2 regions of the Luteimonas sp. A277 genome follow, and region 2 is predicted to be linked to the other one. Evidence: predicted binding sites of a transcription regulator. Region 2 holds the regulator's gene; the other holds the start of a gene.
What was found. The regulator HrcA, encoded in region 2, represses chaperone genes, less so after heat shock. The targets are predictions, from matches to a motif close to TTNGCACTCNNNNNNNNNGAGTGCNAA.
Positions count from the first base shown of each region.

Region 1: the regulator HrcA is predicted to act here: its motif matches at 2,249-2,275, upstream of groES (co-chaperone GroES).

Region 1 covers NZ_JBSVRG010000003.1:97,483-100,892, reverse strand. The annotation lists gene ACW7G2_RS04140 (hypothetical protein) at 1-81, opposite strand, end outside; gene groL (chaperonin GroEL) at 204-1,853, opposite strand; gene groES (co-chaperone GroES) at 1,910-2,200, opposite strand; gene ACW7G2_RS04125 (AsnC family transcriptional regulator) at 2,652-3,125, opposite strand; gene ACW7G2_RS04120 (D-amino acid dehydrogenase) at 3,262-3,410, shown strand, end outside.
Region 2 covers NZ_JBSVRG010000001.1:366,369-369,778, reverse strand. The annotation lists gene dnaK (molecular chaperone DnaK) at 1-333, opposite strand, end outside; gene grpE (nucleotide exchange factor GrpE) at 471-1,022, opposite strand; gene hrcA (heat-inducible transcriptional repressor HrcA) at 1,098-2,159, opposite strand; gene recN (DNA repair protein RecN) at 2,313-3,410, shown strand, end outside.

The DNA.
Region 1 (3,410 bases), on a different contig from region 2:
GGCTTGCGCGATCGCCGGAACGGCGACGGCAGCGGTGGCAACGAAAGCGGCGATGAACATCGCGATGGTCAGTTTTCTCATGGATGGCAACGCTGATGGGGTGAACCCTGACCTACGGCACCTGCCGCCCGATGCGGACAAAAAAGGGCCCCGCATCGCTGCGGGGCCCCTTAGTTTTGCAATGGAACGCTGGATGGACGGGATCAGAAACCCATGCCGCCCATGCCACCCATTCCGCCCATGTCACCACCGCCCGGCATCGCCGGCTCGTCCTTCTGCGGCAGGTCAGCCACCATCGCTTCGGTCGTGATCATCAGACCGGCAATGGAAGCGGCGTTCTGCAGCGCCGAACGGGTCACCTTGGTCGGGTCCAGGATGCCGAACTCGATCATGTCGCCGAATTCGCCATTGGCGGCGTTGTAGCCGTAGTTGCCCTTGCCTTCCTTGACCTGGTTGACGATGACCGACGGCTCTTCGCCCGCGTTGGCGACGATCTCGCGCAGCGGGGCTTCCATCGCACGCAGGGCGATGACGATGCCGTGGTTCTGGTCTTCGTTGGCGCCCTTGAGTTCACCAATGGCCTGCAGCGCGCGGATCAGCGCAACGCCGCCGCCCGGGACCACGCCTTCTTCCACCGCCGCACGCGTGGCGTGCAGGGCGTCTTCGACGCGGGCCTTCTTTTCCTTCATTTCGATCTCGGTCGAAGCACCGACCTTGATCACCGCCACGCCACCGGCCAGCTTGGCCACGCGCTCCTGCAGCTTCTCGCGGTCGTAGTCCGAGGAGGTGTCCTCGATCTGCGCCTTGATCTGCTTGATGCGCGACTCGATGGACGGGGAATCGCCCGCACCGTCGATGATGGTGGTGTTCTCCTTGGTCACCTGCACCTTCTTGGCGCGGCCCAGGTCCTGGATGGTGGCCTTTTCCAGCTGCAGGCCCACTTCCTCGGAGATCACGGTGCCGCCGGTCAGCACGGCCATGTCTTCCAGCATCGCCTTGCGACGGTCGCCGAAGCCCGGGGCCTTCACTGCCACGACCTTGACGATGCCGCGGATGGTGTTGACCACCAGGGTCGCCAGGGCTTCGCCCTCGACTTCCTCGGCCACGATCAGCAGCGGCTTGCCGGCCTTGGCCACGCCTTCCAGCACGGGCAGCAGGTCACGCACGTTGGAGATCTTCTTGTCGTGCAGCAGGATGAACGGATCATCCAGGTCGGCCGACATCGACTGCTGGTTGTTGATGAAGTACGGCGACAGGTAGCCGCGGTCGAACTGCATGCCCTCGACCACGTCCAGCTCGTTGTCGAGCCCTGAGCCTTCTTCAACGGTGATCACGCCTTCCTTGCCGACCTTCTTCATCGCGTCGGCGATGATGGTGCCGATCGACTCGTCGGAGTTGGCGGAGATGGTGCCGACCTGGGCGATGGCCTTGTCGTCGGCGGTGGGCTTGCTGATGTTCTTCAGCTCTTCCACTGCGGCGCGGACGGCCTGGTCGATGCCGCGCTTGAGGTCCATCGGGTTCATGCCCGCGGCGACGGCCTTGGAGCCCTCGCGGATGAAGGCCTGGGCCAGCACGGTGGCGGTGGTGGTGCCGTCACCGGCATTGTCGGAGGTCTTGGAAGCAACTTCCTTGACCATCTGCGCGCCCATGTTCTCGAACTTGTCCTGCAGCTCGATTTCCTTCGCTACGGACACGCCATCCTTGGTGATGGTCGGGGCGCCGAAGCTCTTGTCGAGCACGACGTTGCGGCCCTTCGGGCCGAGGGTTGCCTTGACGGCATTGGCGAGAGTGTTGACGCCGCGCACCATCTTCGAGCGCGCGTCTTCACCGAAACGGATTTCCTTGGCAGCCATTTGCTAACTCCGGAATAAATTCTGTGATTGGGGGATGTCGGAATCGCCAGGCTGGATCAGCCCAGGATCGCCAGGATGTCGTCTTCGCGGACCACCAGGTATTCGGTGCCCTCGAGCTTCACTTCGGTGCCGCTGTACTTGCCGAACAGCACCTGGTCGCCGATCTTGACCTTGGGGGCGCGCACGTCGCCGTTGTCCAGGGCCTTGCCGTCGCCGACGGCGACAACTTCACCCCTGATCGGCTTTTCGGTCGCGGAATCGGGGATCACGATCCCGCCGGCCGACATCTTTTCTTCTTCGGTACGCTTGATGACCACACGGTCGTAAAGCGGCTTGATATTGCTCATGTCGATCCTCGTCAAGTGATTGATCGGGTTGGGATTTGGGCGGCGATATTAGCACTCTGCCCGGCAGAGTGCCAAAGCCGTGGACAGCACAGACCCGGTGAGCCGGGCGTGGTCAGGAGATGGGACCTGGTTTTTTCTTTTCAAGGGCCACGGCCGGAAATTTTCCGGTCCTTCGTCTGACATCGGGGGGGACACGAGGAACAGCGGTTTCTTCGCTTGGGCGTGCGGTGACCTGATCGGCCCCGCCGCGGCCGGGAGGCCTTCGCTGCTCATGTCCCCCGGCCTCCGCCTGCGGCGGATGCCTCCTCCTTTACTTCGCTGCGAAGGCCCCCCGGCCACGACGGGGCTCGCTTGCGGAGACATCTGAAGCCACACGACGTCGGCTTTGCTTGCCCCGGCGCCCCGCGTGGTCTCAGCCCCGCTCTCCCGGAATGGGATGAAGAAAGCGCAATCAATCCTCCAACGGCAGTTCCAGCGTCTCCTTCACCTCCTCCATCACGATATAGCTGCGTGACTCGCGCACATACGGCAGGGTCAGCAGGGTGCTGCCCAGCAGCTTGCGGTAGGAAGCCATCTCCGAGATCCGCGCCTTGATCAGGTAGTCGAAGTCACCCGACACCAGGTGGCACTCGAGCACGTGCGGCAGCTTCAGCGCCGCGCGGCGGAATTCCTCGAAGATATCGCCCGACTTGTAGGCCAGGCTGATCTGCACGAACACCAGCAGCGCCGCTTCCGCCGCCTGTGGCGCCACGCGGGCGTGGTAGCCGGTGATCACCCCGTCGCGCTCCAGGCGCCGGACCCGCTCCGCGCAGGGAGTGGTAGACAGCCCGACCCGCTCGCCCAGCTCGGTGAAAGGGATGCGCCCTTCGCGCTGCAGGATGCGCAGGATCCTGCGGTCGATACGGTCCAGACCGCGCTTGGCCATACAAGCCTCCTCCAAAAGACGTGTTCCCGGGATTATTCACCACAGAACCCAGAACAAATGGGGAATATCACTGCCCCGTCGCAAATATACTGGATGGTCCAACTGCATAGTCACCATTACACGAGAGTAGATGAGCATGCGCATCCTGGTTCTGGGTTCTGGAGTAGTCGGCGTTACCAGCGCCTGGTACCTGCGTCAGGCCGGGCACGAGGTGGTCGTGGTCGACCGCCAGCCCGGGCCGGCGCTGGAAACCAGCTTCGCCAACGCCGGCCAGGTTTCACCTGG
Region 2 (3,410 bases):
CAGCTTCTTGCCATCGCTGGTCTCGACCCAGGCATCGCCGTTGTCATGCTCGACGATCTTGTAGGGCACCAGGCCGATGTCCTTCTGGACCTCGGCGTCCTTGAACTTGCGCCCGATCAGGCGCTTGACCGCGTAGAAGGTGTTGTGCGGGTTGGTGACGGCTTGCCGCTTGGCCGAGGCGCCCACCAGTACCTCGCCGTCCTTGCTGTAGGCGACGATGGAAGGCGTGGTGCGGTCGCCCTCGCTGTTCTCGATGACCTTGGCCTTGCCGCCTTCCATGATCGCCACGCACGAGTTGGTCGTGCCCAGGTCGATGCCGATGATTTTTGCCATGAATGGTTCCCTCTGGATCCTGAATTCTTAACTGGAGTGGGGCGGCAAGGCCGCCGATGGGTTTTATCTGGGGGCGGCTGGCCGGGCTTCAAGTCCGGAGCCGGCTTTGGCAGGGCTTTTCTCCCCGCGAAACCGGCTTATGACGGCGCCACGACCACCATCGCCGGGCGCAGCAGGCGCTCGTTGAGCACGTAGCCCTTCTGGAACAGCTGGACCACCGCGCCGGGCGGGATCCCTGCCACCGCAGCCATGCTCATGGCCTGGTGGTGCTCCGGGTCAAACGCATCCCCGGGGGCCGGGGCCACCTCGGTCAGGCCGAAGCTGGCAGTCACCTTGCCGAGCTGACGCAGGGTCAGCTCCACGCCCGCACGCAGCGGATCGTCTTCCGTCGCGCTGGCCAGGCCGGCCTCCAGGCTGTCGAAGACCTGCAGCATGTCGGCGAGCAGTCGCTCGTTGGCGAAGCGGCGGGCGGATTCGACCTCCCGCGCCATGCGCTTGCGCTGGTTTTCCAGGTCGGCGCGCTCCAGCAGCGTCTGGGCTTGCAGCTGCTCCAGCTCGGCCTTCAGCAGTTCCACCTGTTCCTGCAGGGACGCGGTCTGCTCCCCGTCCTGCACCCCGCTGCTCTGCACCCGGGTGCCCTCACCCGGGCCGTGCCGGGTGTCCTTGTCCTGTTCGGATTCGTGGTTCATTTCTGGTCCCGTGGCGGTCGTTCTGCCGCCGTTGGCGGAGCAATGGGGTCCGCGTACGGGGGATTCAAGGCCCAGTCAGTCGCCCCGGGCTCTTTCCAGCGCGGCGCCCAGCGCTCCAGCCGTGGCCTGCACCACCGGGATTACCCGGTCATAGGCCATCCGGGTCGGGCCGATCGCACCCAGGACGCCAAGCACCTGTCCGCCGGCGCCGTAGCTGGCGGTCACCAGCGACACTCCTTCCAGCGGTGCAAGCCCGGTTTCCTCGCCAATGAAGATGCCGAGGCCTGGGGCCTTGGCGGTCCGCTCGAGCAGCTGAAGGATCTCGCGCTTGCTGGAGAAGGCCTCGAACAGCTCCCTCAGCCGTTCAAGGTCGGACAGGTCCTGCAGACCGATGAGACGACTCTGCCCGCTCACCACCATGTCCTCGTCGTCGCCGCTGAGCGCCTGTTCGGCCAGCTCCACGGTCTGGGCCAGCAGCGCCTCCATTTCGCTCCGGGCTGTCCTCATATCGCGCACCAGGGCAGCGCGGATATCGGCCAGTGACATCCCCGCGAAGTTGGCATTGAGGTAATTGGCCACGCGCTCCAGCTCGCCGGGCTCCCAGTTGCGCCGGGTCTGGATCAACCGGTTCTGCACTTCATGATCGGCAAAGACCAGGATCGCCATCACCCGCTGCGCGTCCACCGGCACGAAGTCGATGTGGCGGAACGCGAAGCGCTCGCGTCGTGGCACGCTCACTACACCCACGAAGCGGGTCATGGCGGAGACCAGTTCCGATGCGCTGTCCAGCAGTGTTTGCGTCCCCGCGCCCGTGGCAAGCCCAGTGCGCAGCCTGGCCTGCTCCGCTTCCGGCAGCGGCTTGAGCTGCAGCAGTGAATCGACGAAAACCCGATACCCCTGCGCCGTGGGCACGCGCCCGGCGGAGGTATGCGGGGCGGTCAGGAAACCGGCCTCCTCAAGGTCGGCCAGGATATTGCGGATGGTCGCCGGACTGACTTCCAGCCCCGAGTGACGCGACAGGGTCTGCGACCCCACCGGCTCGCCGTCGCGGATATGGCGTGCGATCAGGGTGCGCAGCAGCTGCCGCGCGCGCGGGTCGAGATCATGTCCGGAGGCGGCTTCATTGCGAGGGCTCATGTCGCCAAGATATACCGTCCTGCCTGAGCCGGCGCAGCCAGGTCCGGATACCAGCCCTCAGTCCGGCAATCGCAGCCACTGCGACCGGGTACCGCGATCCTGTGTACACCGGGCTTGGCCGCGGGGCGCCCCGCACTGCACAATCATGCCGACATGCTGACCCATCTCTCCATCCGTGATTTCGCCGTTGCCAGCGCTACCGAAATGGAATTCGGGCCTGGGCTGACGGTCATTTCCGGCGAAACCGGCGCCGGCAAGTCCCTTCTGGTCGATGCGCTCGGTTTCCTGTCGGGGCTGCGCGCGGACAGCGGCATGGTCCGGCACGGCGCCCCCCGCGCCGAGCTGAGTGCAGGCTTTGAGCTGGCCGATGCGCCGGGCGCGGAGGCCTGGCTCCAGGAGCACGAATTCGACGACGGCGGCGCCTGCCAGCTGCGCCGCACGCTGCGTGCGGACGGCGGATCGCGCGCCTGGATCAACGGCCGCCCCGCAACCCTCTCGCAGCTGGGCGAACTGGCCTCGCACCTGGTCGAGATCCACGGCCAGCACGAGCACCAGGCCCTGCTCTCGCGCGGCAGCCAGATGGCCCTGCTTGATGCCTACGGGCCCCATGCCGGACCGCTGAAGGAAGTAGCCCACGCCGCACGCGCGTGGTCGACGCTGGAACGCGAGCGCGAGCAGCTCTCGGGCGCCGGTGACCCGGGCGAGCGCCAGGACTGGCTGCGCCACCAGATCAAGGAACTCCAGGCCGAGGCCCTGGAGGCCGATGCCATCGACGACCTGCAGGCCAGCCATCGCCGCCTTGCGCACGCATCCGAGCTGATCGAGGCCTGCGACACCGCCCTCGGCCGGATCAGCGACGATGACGCCGTCACCGGGCAGCTGCAGCAGGCCCGCGCCGAGCTGGCCCGGGTGCAACAGCACGAACCCCGCCTGGCGGAAGTGGACGCCATGCTCGATTCGGCCGCCATCCAGCTGGATGAAGCAGCCGTCCAGCTGCAGATACTGCGCGACGACCTGGACGTGGACCCGGACAGCTACCGCGAACTCGAGCAGCGCTTGGGCCGCCTGCACGACCTTGCCCGCAAGCACCGGGTCACCCCCGATGCCCTGGCCGCCACCCGTGATGCATTCCTTGCCGAACTGGACGCACTGGACCACGCCGGTGAGCGCCTGCAGGTGCTGGACCAGGAGATCCAGGCCGCGGCGGACCGCTGGCGCAAGGCGGCCGCAACGCTGGGCCGGGCCCGGGCC